Regions from separate parts of the Curtobacterium subtropicum genome, predicted to be linked through region 2. Evidence: predicted binding sites of a transcription regulator. Region 2 holds the regulator's gene; the other holds the start of a gene.
The links. The regulator HrcA, encoded in region 2, represses chaperone genes, less so after heat shock. The targets are predictions, from matches to a motif close to TTNGCACTCGNNNNNNNCGAGTGCNAA.
Positions count from the first base shown of each region.

Region 1: groL (chaperonin GroEL) is a predicted target of HrcA. The motif match lies at 4,290-4,316, and genes of this name have one in related genera.

Region 1 is NZ_JAUCMM010000012.1:65,923-73,007, forward strand. It holds gene QUG98_RS14580 (sensor histidine kinase) at 1-1,262, shown strand, start outside; gene QUG98_RS14585 (hypothetical protein) at 1,426-2,301, opposite strand; gene groL (chaperonin GroEL) at 2,628-4,247, opposite strand; gene QUG98_RS14595 (cold-shock protein) at 4,524-4,727, opposite strand; gene QUG98_RS14600 (LytR C-terminal domain-containing protein) at 4,910-5,488, opposite strand; gene QUG98_RS14605 (DUF3263 domain-containing protein) at 5,485-5,778, opposite strand; gene QUG98_RS14610 (DUF2332 family protein) at 5,876-6,889, opposite strand; gene QUG98_RS14615 (GNAT family N-acetyltransferase) at 6,886-7,085, opposite strand, start outside.
Region 2 is NZ_JAUCMM010000004.1:89,807-96,891, reverse strand. It holds gene QUG98_RS07925 (DUF1990 domain-containing protein) at 1-350, shown strand, start outside; gene QUG98_RS07920 (HAD family hydrolase) at 420-1,112, opposite strand; gene hemW (radical SAM family heme chaperone HemW) at 1,141-2,376, shown strand; gene QUG98_RS07910 (DUF4870 domain-containing protein) at 2,413-2,856, opposite strand; gene hrcA (heat-inducible transcriptional repressor HrcA) at 2,965-3,987, shown strand; gene dnaJ (molecular chaperone DnaJ) at 4,099-5,211, shown strand; gene QUG98_RS07895 (16S rRNA (uracil(1498)-N(3))-methyltransferase) at 5,211-5,978, shown strand; gene QUG98_RS07890 (histidine triad nucleotide-binding protein) at 6,011-6,367, shown strand; gene QUG98_RS07885 (PhoH family protein) at 6,477-7,085, shown strand, end outside.

The DNA of each region.
Region 1 (7,085 bases), on a different contig from region 2:
GCACGTCCGAGACCGGCTACGTGCTCGTCGCCGTGTCCAGCGCCGACACCGACCAGACCATCGCGCGCTTCACGGTCATCTTCCTCGGCTTCGGCATCTCGGTGATCCTGCTCGGCGCGATGCTCACCCGACTCCTCGTGACCGCGACGTTCGACCCGCTGCGCGACGTCGAGGACACCGCGGCCCGGTTCGCCGCCGGCGACTTCAACCAGCGCCTCGAGTCGGACACCCCGAACACCGAGGTCGGTCGACTGAACCGCTCGCTGAACGCGATGCTCGAGCGGATCGACTCTGCGTTCGAGGACCGCGAGCGCACGATCGACCAGATGCGCCGCTTCGTCGGTGACGCCTCGCACGAGCTCCGGACCCCGCTGGTGTCGCTCCGCGGGTACGCCGAGCTGTACCGGATGGGGGCGCTCCGCAAGGAGGAGGACGTCGCCCAGGCGATGGACCGCATCGAGAAGGAAGCGCAGCGGATGGGCCTGCTCGTGCAGGACCTGCTGCAGCTCGCCCGCATCGACGAGTCGAAGCCGCTCGAGCTCGGTCCGGTCGACCTCGTCGCCATCGCCCGCGACTCGGCGCTCGACACCATGGCGTCGAACCCCGACCGCGAGATCCAGGTGCTGGTCGAGGACGCCGTGACCGGTGTCAGCGTGCCGCAGGCCGTGCGGCCCGGCGCCTTCGGACAGGACACGGGCGAGACCCCGGTCTCTCCGCCGTCGGCCAACACGACCGGACCGATCGCGTTCTCACGGCAGACCATCGCGCGGCTCCGTGCCCGTCGGACCCGGGCGATGGGCGTCGACGGCACCGTCCCGACCGACGAGACCACGCCCCTGCCGACCGTCGTGCTGCCGGCCCGCCCCCCGATCGTCCTGGCGGAGGAGAACAAGATCCGCCAGGTCGTGACGAACCTGATGGGCAACGCCATGCGGTTCACCGAGCACGACGACCCGATCGAGATCGGCATCGGCGTGGACGACGACCGCGGCATGGCGCACATCGACGTCATCGACCACGGCGAGGGCATCCCGCCGCAGCTGCGCGACAAGATCTTCCAGCGCTTCTGGCGTGCGGACACCTCCCGCGCTCGGGACACCGGCGGGTCGGGCCTCGGTCTCGCGATCGTCTCGGGCATCGTGCATGCGCACAACGGCTCCGTCGAGGTCTTCGACACCGAGGGCGGCGGAGCGACCTTCCGGGTCTGGCTCCCCCTGCTCCCGCGGGACTACACCCCCACCCCGAAGGCCCCCGCCGCCTGACCCCGGCCCGCCCGGCCGGCCCGGCCCGGCCCGTTCGGTCCTTCTGGTCGCACGACTTGCCGCTCAGTTCCGGCCTCCGCGGCAAGTCATGCGACCTGAGCGACAGCCGGCGGCAGGTCTTGCGACCGGAGGGTGACACGGAAGGGGCGCGCCGCGGACCGACTCACGTCCGGGAGGCGAAGGCCTGACGGAGCCGCTCGAACAGGACCGCGGGGCGAGCTGCGTCCGCAGCCGTCGCATGCACCACGATCCAGCCGTTGACGGCGAACCCGTTCGCGCGGCGCTGGTCGTGCCGGAACACCTCGCGCTCGCGGTGGTGGTCGCCGTCGTACTCGAGTGCGATCCGGAGCTGCGGCCAGCACATGTCCACACGCCCCAGGAAGGTCCCACCCTCGTCGAACACCTCACGGTTCAGCTCGGGTTCGGGGAACCCCGCGTCCACGACGTCGAGCCGGATCAGCGTCTCCATGGGTGATTCGCTCCCCGGTCGCACTGCCTCGAGGGCTGCTCGCGCGAGGACGACCCCGTGCCCGCGTGGACGGAGCGCTCGCGCGAGGTCCTCGGTCGTGGCCAGCCCCGCACGGCCGACGAGGTGGTCGCCGAGGACGACGAGTGCCCGGAGATCGAGGAGCGTGGCGCACTCTGCCCACACACGGGCGGGCGCACTGAGCGGCAGGCCGTCGAGCGCTGCGGTGTCGTCGTCGGTCGCCCGGTGCGCTGTGACGCCCGGGCGCCGCATGAGACTTGTGGTGCCGACCGTCGCGACGTGGACCGACGTCGCGTCTCGGTTCGCTCGCGGCACCGGCGCTCCCCACAGGCAGGCGGCGGTGGTGTGGCTGAAGCGCTGGTCGGGGCGGAGCACCAGGGCGATGCACTCCACCAGCCCGATCTCGCGGTCGCGGAGCACGCGCACGCCGTGGACCGGCCTCCGGAGGTCGGCACGACGCATGCGACTCGGTCCCTCGCCGTACCGCCGTGCTTCTGCGACCGTGAAGGCCCGGTTCGCCAGGCTCTCCGGCAGCGCGCGTGGGGTGGACATGTCCGCATCCTGGACGCACGACGAGTCACCGTTGGTCGAGGCGGGCGCAACTGTGGAGAGCGACCGAGGCCGAGCCTCCTGTGCGGGAGAGGTGCGCGCGACCGGATCGCACGACGTGCCGCGCGCGGACGTTCTCGTCGCACGACGTGCCGTCGCGGACGAAGCTGAGCGGCAAGTCGCGCGACCAGAACGGACCGGGCGACCGGGCGCGGGGCCGGGTGACCGGGCGCGGGGCCGGAGGCGCGGGGCGCGGGGCGCGGAGCCCCGCCCCGGCACGCGGAAGGGCCCCGCACGCGCTGCGTGCGGGGCCCTTCCGGCTACCGGGACTAGAAGTCCATGCCACCCGTGGGGTCGCCGGCCGGCATGGCCGCGGCCTTCTCGGGCTTGTCGGCGACGACGGCCTCGGTCGTGAGGAACAGCCCGGCGATCGACGCGGCGTTCTGCAGCGCCGAGCGCGTGACCTTCGCCGGGTCGATGATGCCCGCAGCGACCAGGTCGACGTACTCGCCGGTCGCGGCGTTGAGGCCGTGACCCGACTCGAGCTCGCGGACCTTGGCGGCCACGACACCCGGCTCGAGACCGGCGTTCAGCGCGATCTGCTTGAGCGGCGCGTCGATCGCGACGCGGACGATGTTCGCACCGGTCGCCTCGTCACCCTGCAGTTCGAGCGAGTCGAGCGCGACGGACGCCTGGATGAGCGCGACGCCACCACCGGCGACGATGCCCTCCTCGACGGCGGCCTTCGCGTTGCGGACGGCGTCCTCGATGCGGTGCTTGCGCTCCTTGAGCTCGACCTCGGTCGCGGCGCCCGCCTTGATGACGGCGACGCCACCGGCGAGCTTGGCGAGGCGCTCCTGGAGCTTCTCGCGGTCGTAGTCGGAGTCGGTCGCCTCGATCTCGGAGCGGATCTGACGGACGCGGCCCGCGATCTGCTCGTCGTCGCCGGCACCCTCGATGATCGTGGTCTCGTCCTTGGTGATGATCACCTTGCGGGCCTTGCCCAGCAGGTCGAGGGTCGCGTTCTCGAGCTTGAGGCCGACCTCTTCCGAGATGACCTGGCCGCCGGTCAGGATCGCGATGTCCTGGAGCATGGCCTTGCGACGGTCGCCGAAGCCCGGGGCCTTGACGGCGACGGACTTGAAGATGCCGCGGATCTTGTTCACGACGAGGGTCGCGAGCGCTTCGCCGTCGACGTCCTCGGCGATGATGAGGAGCTGCTTGCCCGCCTGGATCACCTTGTCGACGACCGGGAGCAGGTCCTTGATGTTGGAGATCTTCGAGTTGACGATGAGGATGTACGGGTCCTCGAAGACGGCCTCCTGGCGCTCCGGGTCCGTGACGAAGTACTGCGACAGGTAGCCCTTGTCGAAGCGCATGCCCTCGGTCAGCTCGAGCTCGGTGCCGAAGGTGTTCGACTCCTCGACGGTGACGACGCCCTCCTTGCCGACCTTGTCGATCGCCTCGGCGATGAGCTCGCCGATGGTGGAGTCAGCGGCCGAGATCGACGCGGTCGCGGCGATCTGGTCCTTGGTCTCGATGTCCTTCGCGTTGGCGAGGAGCTGGTCGGAGACGGCGGCGACGGCCTTCTCGATGCCGCGCTTGAGCGACACGGGGTCGGCACCGGCGGCGACGTTGCGGAGGCCCTCGCGGACGAGCGCCTGGGCGAGCACGGTCGCGGTGGTCGTACCGTCACCGGCGACGTCGTCGGTCTTCTTGGCGACCTCCTTGACGAGCTCCGCACCGATCTTCTCGTACGGGTCGTCGAGCTCGATCTCCTTGGCGATGGAGACACCGTCGTTCGTGATCGTGGGGGCGCCCCACTTCTTCTCGAGGACGACGTTGCGGCCGCGCGGGCCGAGCGTCACCTTCACGGCGTCGGCCAGGGTGTTGAGGCCGCGCTCGAGGCCACGGCGGGCCTCCTCGTCGAAAGCAATGATCTTAGCCATGTGAGTTTCTCGTCCCTCCCGGACGTCGTCATGGGGGTCGTGCTGGCACTCAGCGTGAGCGAGTGCCAACGCCGATTCTGGCACTCGCCGGGTGCGAGTGCAACACAGCCGGGAGGCACGGCTCGACTTCCCAGGAGACGGTGCGGCACCGGGTCCACCGGCCGGTACCGACGGCGCCGGTCCCACCGCAGCGGCACCGCGGCAGCAATGCGTCGGCCCGCACACGACGAACGCGCCGTCCCCGAGGGGACGGCGCGTCGACGGGTGGACCCGGTCTCAGGCGGGACGGACCGCCTCTGCCTGCGGGCCCTTGGCCCCGGTGCCGACGTCGAAGGTGACCGCCTGGCCCTCCTCGAGGACCTTGTACCCCGACATGTCGATTGCCGAGTAGTGCACGAACACGTCCTGGCCCCCTCCATCCACGGTGATGAAGCCGAAGCCCTTCTCGGCGTTGAACCACTTCACGGTTCCGTTGGCCATGATCTCTTGCTCCCTGGTGCTGCTGTTGCGAACGACGCCGTCGCCGTCTGGCGATGACTCTCGTGCAACAACCGCGGCAAGGCAAGGGGTGTGACGTTCTTTCACGCCGATTCCGTCAAGAATCAACGTGCCCGAAACACCCCTGTCACAAACCGGGCACCGGTGATCCCAGAGATCGCGCGTCAGCCGCCGTAGTCTGCGCCGAGCACGACGCTGACGTCGGCGTTCGGGAACGCCGACGACTGCTCCACCGTCGCGATGCCGAGGGCCTTCGCCACCCCCTGCGCCACGGCCTGCTGCTCGGGCTGCTGGTAGTACACGACCGACGTCGTCGCCCCCGTCGTCCCGGCGTCCCCCGTCGACGTGACCTTCCAGCCGGCGGCGGTCAGCGCGCGGCTGCCACGGGCGGCCAGACCGGTCGTCGTCGTGCCGTTCAGCACGACCACGCTCGTCGTGCCCTGCGCCGACGGCTCCGCAGCGCTCGGCTCCTCGGACGCGGGCGTCGACGGGGTCTCCGACGGCGCTGCGGACGCCGAGGAGCTCGCCGAGGGGCGCGGCGACGAGGTCGACCCCGGGAACGAGTAGCTGCCGTTCAGCAGCGCGAGCACGAGCACACCCACGAGCACGAGCACGCCGGTGGCCAGGGCGCCCCAGGCGAACGCGATCCACCCGCGCCCGCGACGACGGGCACCGCGGTGCGCTCCCACCCGGGGGCCGTCGGTGACGTCGTCGAACCGGTCTCGCGGGAATCTCTCGGTCATCGTTCCTCTTCACGGGGATCGGGCGCGGGGGCGACGAACGTGCGCGCCGCTCGTGCTCGGGTGCGGGCGTGCCGCAGCCGCTGCAGTCGTCCGACCAGCTGCGGGTCGAACGCGAGTGCGGCGGGCAGGTCGATCACGCGGTCGAGCACCTGGTAGTAGCGCGCCGGCGACATGTCGAACGCGACCCGGATCTCCGCTTCCTTGGTGCGGTCGTGTCGCGCCCGGTCGTGCTCGAACGCGAGCACGCGCTTGTCGAGCTCGCTCAGCTCGTCGGTGGGGAGGGCGGTCACGGCACTTCCGGTCACGGTTCGGTCACGGGTCTCGCACATCGTAGGGGTGCCCGGCGGTCCGACCCTGGCACGCGGCTGGACTGTCGCGAGACCCGGTTCAGGCTCCCGGTCGACGGAACCACCGGACGCGCACGCCGAACGGGTCGCAGACCGCCAGCGCGACTCCGTCGAGCGAGACCGTCGCGAAGGCGTCCGGGTCCGTCGCGTCGACGTCGTCCGGCAGGGTCGCGGCCACCCCGCGCAGGATCCCGGTGCGCTCGAGGGCCACCCAGTGCACGCCGCGCTCCGCCAGCCGGTCGACCACGCGCTGGCGGTCCGGCCCCGGCACGTAGACGAGCGTCCCGGTGGTGAGCACCACGGGTCGGACGCCGTCCGGCAGTGCGTCCAGGGCACGGTCGAGGTCGCCGGGCAGCACGCCGCGGATCCGGACGGGAGGCACGGCGAGCGTCGCGCGCGCCGCCTCGCGCATCAGGGCGGTGCGGTCCGTCGCCTCGGGCGGAACGGCCTCCACCAGGCGGTCGAACGCCCCGGGCTCGGCGAGGTCGATCGGCTCCGGGTCGAGGGCGACCCGCGCGCCGATGCGGATCGGTGTGGTCGTCGGCTCGGGCACCGTCCCGCTGGCCTCGACCGTCAGGTGCACGGACGGCTCCGCGACGGCGGTGTGCACCCGGACGACGCCGTCCGGGCCGCGGTGGTCGAGCGTGACCCGGTCCGGCACCGAGCAGAGCCCCGCCGCTGCACCGGCGTCGACGAGTCCGAGCGGTCGCGGGTCGCCGACCTGCGCTCCGGCGGCGGCGAGCGCCTGCAGGACCGGGACGACGGGACCGAGCCGCCGCGGGTCGTTCGCCTGCACCGTGGCGGTGGTGAGGGCCGTCACCAGGGCGGGGCGCGCCTCCCGGCCGAGCGCACGCAGCGACCCGGGGTCCACCGGGTCCGCACCGAGCCGCCGCGCGACCGCGAAGACCAGCTCGGGCTGCCGCTGCTGCTCCGGTACCGCGTCGAGGAGCGCGACGAGGTCGTCGTCGACCGACCGTGCCCAGGCGGCGTACGAGGGCGAGACCGTGGCGATGCGCTCCGCGTAGGCGGCCCAGCGCTCCCGCGTGCCGGTCACGGGCGGTGCATGCCGACGTGGCGGATGCCGGCCTCGTCGTACGGTGCGCCGAACCGGACGAAGCCGTGCCGCTCGTAGAGTCCCGCGACGTACTCCTGGGCGTGCAGGACGAACGGCTCGTGCCCGTGTGCGTCGAGCACGGCGGCGACCAGACGGCCGGCGATCCCCCGCCCGCGGTGGTCGGGGTGGGTGGCGA
Region 2 (7,085 bases):
CACCCCGCGTCGAGAAGTTCGCGGCCGACGGCACCCCGCTGCTCACGGCCGGCACCACGGCGACGCTCGAGATGCACGCGTTCGGGCAGACCGTGCACGCGCCGGTCCGCGTCGTGTCGATCATCGACGAGACCGACCGCAAGGGCTTCGCGTACGGCACCCTCGAGGGTCACCCGCTCTCCGGCGAGGAGTCGTTCGTGATCGAGCGGACGAGCGACGGTTCGGTGTGGCTCCAGGTCCGGCAGTTCTCGCAGCCGTCGAGCCGGAAGTGGGCGTTCGTCGCGCCCCTGCTCCGTCGGCAGCAGCGCGTGATGGCCGCCAAGTACCTCAGCGCACTCCGAGGCGACTGACCGCGGCACGCGCCGCGGGGTACGGCCACGCGCGCGGCAGTGCACGGACCACGCCCGACCGCGCCCCGCTCAGCGCAGCGGCGGCAGCGCGGCGATCGCGTCCTCGAGCAGCCGCGCGTCCTGCACGCAGTCCCGCGCGACGCACACCGCGCTCGTCCCGCGCAGGGCATCGGCCTCGTACACCCCGGTCGCCACCGCGACGAACGGGATCCCCACCGCGTCGGCCGCCTCGCCGTCGCGCGGGGTGTCCCCGACGATCACGGCACGCTCCCCGGACAGTGCGGCGGCGGCCCGTGCGGTGACCCCGGTGCGCTCGACCTCCGCGTCCCCGAAGTACGAGTGCTCCCAGTCGAACGCGTCGAGGTCGAAGCCCGCGCCCCCGAGCTTCACCCGTGCGCGGTGCTCGGAGTTGCCGGTCAGCAGTCCGTTCCGCCAACCGAGCTCGGCGAAGCGTCGGACGAGCGCAGCGGCTCCCGGTGCGGGGGAGCGCCGTTCGCCCCGTCCGTACCGTTCGTCGGTCAGGTCGCGGAGGTGTCTGCTCACGGTGGGGATGAGCGCGTCGTCGAGGTCGTGCGCGCGGACGTGGTCGGCGATGAGGCCAGCGTCGGTGCGGCCGTGCTGGTGCCCGACCTTCAGCACCAGGTCGCGGCCGACGGCGCGTTCGACGGCCAGGTGGTACAGGTTGCCCGGCGACGCGGCGTTCAGGACGAGGGTGCCGTCGATGTCCCACAGCACCGTGGTGGGGACGGTGTGGTGCTCCATGGCTCCATCATGGCCGAGAATGGAGTCCATGCCGAGTGCGCTCCCGATCGCCGATCCCGCTCCCGCGGACGGCCTGCTCACCCCCGGCCCGGGCGCCGGCGAGGTCCCCTTCGGGGTGTACGTCCACGTGCCGTTCTGCCGGGTGCGCTGCGGCTACTGCGACTTCAACACCTACACGGCGTCCGAGCTGCGCGGGGTGCGCCGCGACGACTACGCCGGCCACGCGGTGCAGGAGATCCGCTGGGCGGCCGAGGTGCTCGACCGTTCCGGGGTACCGCGTCGCCCGGTCTCGACGGTGTTCTTCGGTGGCGGCACGCCGACGATGTTGCCGGCGGACGACCTGGTGATGATCCTGCGGGCCATCGACGACACGTGGGGGATCCTGCCGGGGGCCGAGGTCACGACCGAGGCGAACCCGGACTCCGTCGACGCCGACTCCATCGCCACGCTCGAGCGCGGCGGGTTCACCCGGATGAGCTACGGCATGCAGTCCGCCGTGCCGCACGTCCTGGCCACGCTCGACCGGACGCACGACCCCGAGCGCGTCCCGCTGGTGGTCGACCTGGCGAAGCAGCGGGGCCTCGACGTCAGCCTCGACCTCATCTACTCGACGCCGGGGGAGTCCCTCGACGACTGGCGCACCTCGCTGGATGCCGCACTGGCCTGCGCCCCCGACCACGTGTCCGCCTACTCGCTCATCGTCGAGGAGGGCACGGCCATGGGACGCATGGTCGCCCGCGGCGAGCTGCCCGCGCCGGACGACGACCTGGCGGCCGACATGTACGAGCTCGCCGACCGCACCCTCGTCGACGCCGGCTACGCCTGGTACGAGGTGTCGAACTGGGCCCGCGCCGACGAGCAGGGCGGTCCGGAGCGCCACGCGAGCCGGCACAACCTGTCGTACTGGAAGGGCCACGACTGGTGGGGCGTCGGCCCGGGCGCCCACTCCGCGGTCGCCGGCACCCGCTGGTGGAACGTGAAGCACCCGGCCGCGTACGCGAACCGGGTGCTGTCCGGGGAGTCCCCGGCGGCCGGGCGCGAGACGCTCGACGCCGACACCCGGTACGTCGAGCGGGTGCTGCTGGCCGCGCGCGTGCGGGGCGAACTCACCACCGCGGAGCTCGGCCGGGAGGCCCGTGGCCGCGTCGCCGGCCTCATCGCCCGTGGTCTCGTGGACGGCTCGGCCGCGGTGCGGGGACGGATCGAGCTGACCCTGCAGGGCCGGCTGCTCGCGGACGCCGTCGTCCGCGAGCTGCTCGACTGACGCGCGGGCTGCCGCCCGCGCGGCAACGCTCGCCTGCTACTGCTTGACGAACTCGATGGTGAGCGGGTAGCGGTAGAGGTCGCCGCGGTTCGCCGCGAGGGCGGCCATGATCGCGAAGACGATCACGATCACGTAGAGGATCGGCAGCAGCACGAGCCCGATGACGACGATGGCCAACAGGCTGCAGACGAACCCGGCGATCGCCATGGTGATGTGGAAGTTCAACGCCTGGCGGGTGTGCTCCTTGATGAACTGCCCGCGGTCGCGGAGCACCAGGTAGGCGATGATCGGCACGACCAGGCTGAAGAAGATGCCGCCGACGTGGGTCAGCGTCGCCCAGAGGCGCTGGTCCTCCGGTGACATCGGCCGGGGCGGCGTGAAGCCGGCCGGGTACTGCGGTCCCTGCGGGTTCTGGGGTCCTCCCGGCTGCTGGCCGTACCGGCCGTCCTGCGGGCCGCCTGGTTGCTGTCCGTAGCTCATGCCGTGAGCGTACCGGCGCGGGCCCCCGCGGTCCCGGTCGATCGGTGGTCGGGCGTAGGATCAGCAGTCGACACGTCCGAGTGCCAGCATCGAACGGAAGGGGTCCGGATGGTCAGCGAACGCTCCCTCGAGGTCCTCAAGGCCATCGTGCGGGACTACGTCGCGTCGCGCGAGCCCGTCGGCTCGAAGACGATCGTCGAACGCCACGCCTTCGGGGTCAGCGCGGCGACGATCCGCAACGACATGGCGCAGCTCGAGGACGAACAGCTCATCGCGGCACCGCACACGTCGTCCGGCCGGGTCCCGACGGACAAGGGTTACCGGCTCTTCGTGGACCACCTCGCCGCCGCACGACCGCTGTCGAGCGCCCAACGGCACGCGATCGAGACCTTCCTCGGCACGCCGAACGACCTCGACGAGGTCCTCGGGCGGACGGTGCGCCTGCTCAGCCAGCTCACCAACCAGGTCGCCCTCGTGCAGTACCCGTCGATGGTGCGGGCCCGCGTGCAGCACGTCGAGCTCGTCCGGCTCGGCGACACCCGGCTCATGGTCGTCCTCATCACGGACACCGCCCGGGTCGAGCAGCGCGTGGTCGAGACCGACGTCCCCCTCGACGAGGACTCCCTCGCCGAGCTCCGCACGGTGGTGAACGGCGCGAGTGTCGGGCTCCTGCTGCAGGACGTGCCCCGTGCCCTGCGCGCGGTGCCGCAGCAGCTCCGCCCGGACGCGCAGACCCTCGGCGGGGTCGTCGTCGCGACGCTCATCGAGCAGGTCGCCGCGAACCGCCAGGACCGCCTGGTGATGGCGGGTGCGGCGAACCTCGCGAAGAGCGAACGCGACTTCTCCGGCGGCCTGTTCCCCGTGCTCGAGGCGATCGAGGAACAGGTGACCCTGCTCCGGTTGTTCGGCGAGATGCAGGTGGACGACGTGGCCGTGGCCGCGAGCATCGGCGCCGAGAACGCCGAGTACGGCCTCGACGCGACGAGCATCGTGGCCGGCGGGTACCTCGCCGGCGGCGGTGCCGTCGCCCGACTGGGCGTCCTGGGCCCGACCCGCATGGACTACGGCACGAACATGGCCGCCGTCCGCGCGGTCGCACGGTACCTGTCCAAGCTGCTGGGCGAACATTGACCGGACCACGCGCCCGACGCGCGGTGTCCAGCGGACCGGCTCCGCGCCTCCAGACCGGACCGCGGCGACCGCCGCGACCCACCGACCGAACCGAAACCGACTGAGGGAACCGTGGCAGACCACTACGACGTCCTCGGCGTCCAGCCGGACGCCTCCGATGCCGACATCAAGAAGGCCTACCGACGGCTGGCGCGCGAGCTGCACCCGGACGTCAACCCGAGCCCGGACGCGGCTGAGCGCTTCAAGGACGTGACGCACGCGTACGACGTGCTGAGCGACCCGGAGCAGCGCCGACGCTACGACGCCGGCCCGCAGGAGAGCCCCTTCGGCGGTGGTGCCGCCGGCGGCTTCAGCGACATCTTCGACGCCTTCTTCGGCGGCGGTGGCGGCGGCGGACGCGGCAACGGTCCGCGGAGCCGCGCCGAGCGCGGGCAGGACGCCCTGCTGCGCATCGAGGTCGACCTGGACGAGGTCGTCTTCGGCACGCACAAGGACGTCGAGGTCGACACGGCCGTCGTCTGCGAGACGTGCAACGGCTCGTGCTGCGCGCCGGGGACGAGCCCGCGCACCTGTGACATCTGCGGCGGCTCCGGGCACATCCAGCGCCAGGTGCGCTCGCTGCTCGGCAACGTCGTGACGAGCGCGCCCTGCGGGACGTGCCGCGGCTACGGCACCGTCATCCCGAGCCCCTGCCCGACGTGCCAGGGGCAGGGCCGCGTCCGTGCCCGCCGCACGATCCCCGTCGACGTGCCCGCGGGTGTCGAGACCGGACTCCGGCTGCAGATGCCCGGTCAGGGCGAGGTCGGCCCGGCCGGTGGTCCCTCGGGCGACCTCTACCTCGAGGTGAAGGTCCGCCACCACGACGTCTACAGCCGGGACGGCGACGACCTGCTCGCCACGCTCGAGGTCCAGATGACCGACGCGATCCTCGGGGCGCACACCACGATCGACGGCCTCGACGGACCCGTGGAGCTCGAGATCCGACCGGGCGTGCAGAGCGCCGACGTCCTGGTGATCAAGGACCGCGGCGTGACGAAGCTGCGCGGCGCCGGGCGCGGGGACCTCCGCGTCGGCGTGCAGGTCGTGACGCCCACCAAGCTCTCGCACAAGGAGCGCGGCCTCGTCGAGCAGCTGGCGAAGTCGCACAGGGCACCGGGGCCGCAGCTCGCGCGCTTCCAGCAGGGCATGTTCGGCAAGCTGCGCGACCGCTTCTTCAACTTCTGATGGCCTCGCTCTACCTGGTCGAGCCGGGCCGGCTCGACGGCGTCGGCGTCGGCGACCCGGTGTCGCTCGACGGCGCGGAGGGCCGGCACGCGGTGTCGGTCGCACGGGTCCGGGTCGGCGAGACGCTGCGCATCGCGGACGGGCGCGGCACGGTCGTGACCGGTGCGGTGGCCGCGACGGGCAGGGACACGTTGACGCTCACCGTGTCCGACGTCTCGGTCGACCCGGCTCCGCGCCCCGCGCTGGTGCTCGTGCAGGCACTCGCGAAGGGCGGGCGCGACGAGATGGCGGTGCAGGCGGCGACCGAGATCGGCGTCGACCGCATCGTCCCCTGGTCGGCGGCGCGGAGCGTGTCCCGCTGGGACGGCGCGAAGGTCGAGAAGGGTCGCGCCCGGTGGGCGGCGATCGCGCAGGAGGCCGCGAAGCAGGCGGTCCGCTCGCGCGTCCCCGCGGTGGACGCGCCGGTGACGACGACGCAACTCGCCGGGCTGGCCGGCTCGTCGTCGGGGACCGGCCGGGAGGCACGGCGTGCGGTGGTCGTGCTGGACCCGGTGGGCGCGGTGCGGCTGTCGGCGTGGGAGCCGCCGGTGGACGTCGACGAGATCGTCCTGGTGGTCGGCCCGGAGGGCGGCATCGACGGGTCCGAGTTCGACCGGCTCGAGGCCGCCGGTGCGGTCCGGGTGCGGCTCGGCGACACCGTGCTCCGCACCTCGACCGCCGGACCTGCGGCCCTGGCGGTCCTGCAGACCCGGCTCGGGCGCTGGTAGCGGCGTCGGAGGCGGGTCCTACGATGGACACCATGAGCAGCAGCGAGCCGAGCATCTTCTCGAAGATCGTCGCGCGCGAGGTCCCGGCGACGATCGTGGCCGAGGACGACCGGGTGATCGCCTTCGAGGACATCGCGCCCAAGGCGCCCGTCCACGTGCTCGTGGTGCCCAAGACCGAGCAGTACCGCGACGTCACCGAGCTCGCGGCCGGCGATCCGGAGTTGCTCGCACACGTCGTCGCCACCGCCCGTCGCATCGCCGACGAGCGGTCCGGTGGCCAGTTCCGTCTCGTCTTCAACACCGGCGAAGCCGCCGGTCAGACCGTGTTCCACGTGCACGCGCACGTCCTCGCAGGTGATCTGCACGAAGGGAATCTCCTTGCCGGCTGACGAACCCGTCCGTCCCCAACCCACCCAGCCCGGGACCGACCGCCCCGTGGCGCGTCCCGTCACCGATCCGTCGGACGTCACCGTCGACATCCAGGTCGACGGCATCGCGATGGTGCAGCTCCTCGGCCCGCAGGACCGCCTGCTCAAGACGGTCGAACGCCAGTACCCGGGCGTCCGGGTGCTCGTCCGCGGGAACGAGGTGTCCCTGACCGGTGCCGAGCGCGACGTCGCCCGCGCGCACGCGCTCGTCGACGAGCTCGTCGCCATGGTCAAGCGTGGCCAGGACATCGGCCCGGCCGACATCCCGACGTCGGCGCGCATCCTCGACGAGGACCGCAAGCCCTCGGACACCTTCGGCACGCCGATCGTCTCGAGCCGCGGCAAGTCCGTGCGCCCGAAGACCGACGGGCAGCGCGCCTACGTCGACGCCATCGACCAGCACACGATCACCTTCGGCATCGGGCCGGCCGGTACGGGCAAGACCTACCTGGCGATGGCGAAGGCCGTCCAGGCGCTCCAGCGGCGCGAGGTCACGCGCATCATCCTGACCCGCCCCGCGGTCGAGGCAGGCGAGCGGCTCGGGTTCCTGCCGGGCACCCTGACCGACAAGATCGACCCGTACCTGCGGCCGCTCTACGACGCGCTCAACGAGATGATGGACCCCGAGCTGGTCCCGAAGCTGCTCGCGGCCGGCACGGTCGAGGTCGCACCGCTGGCC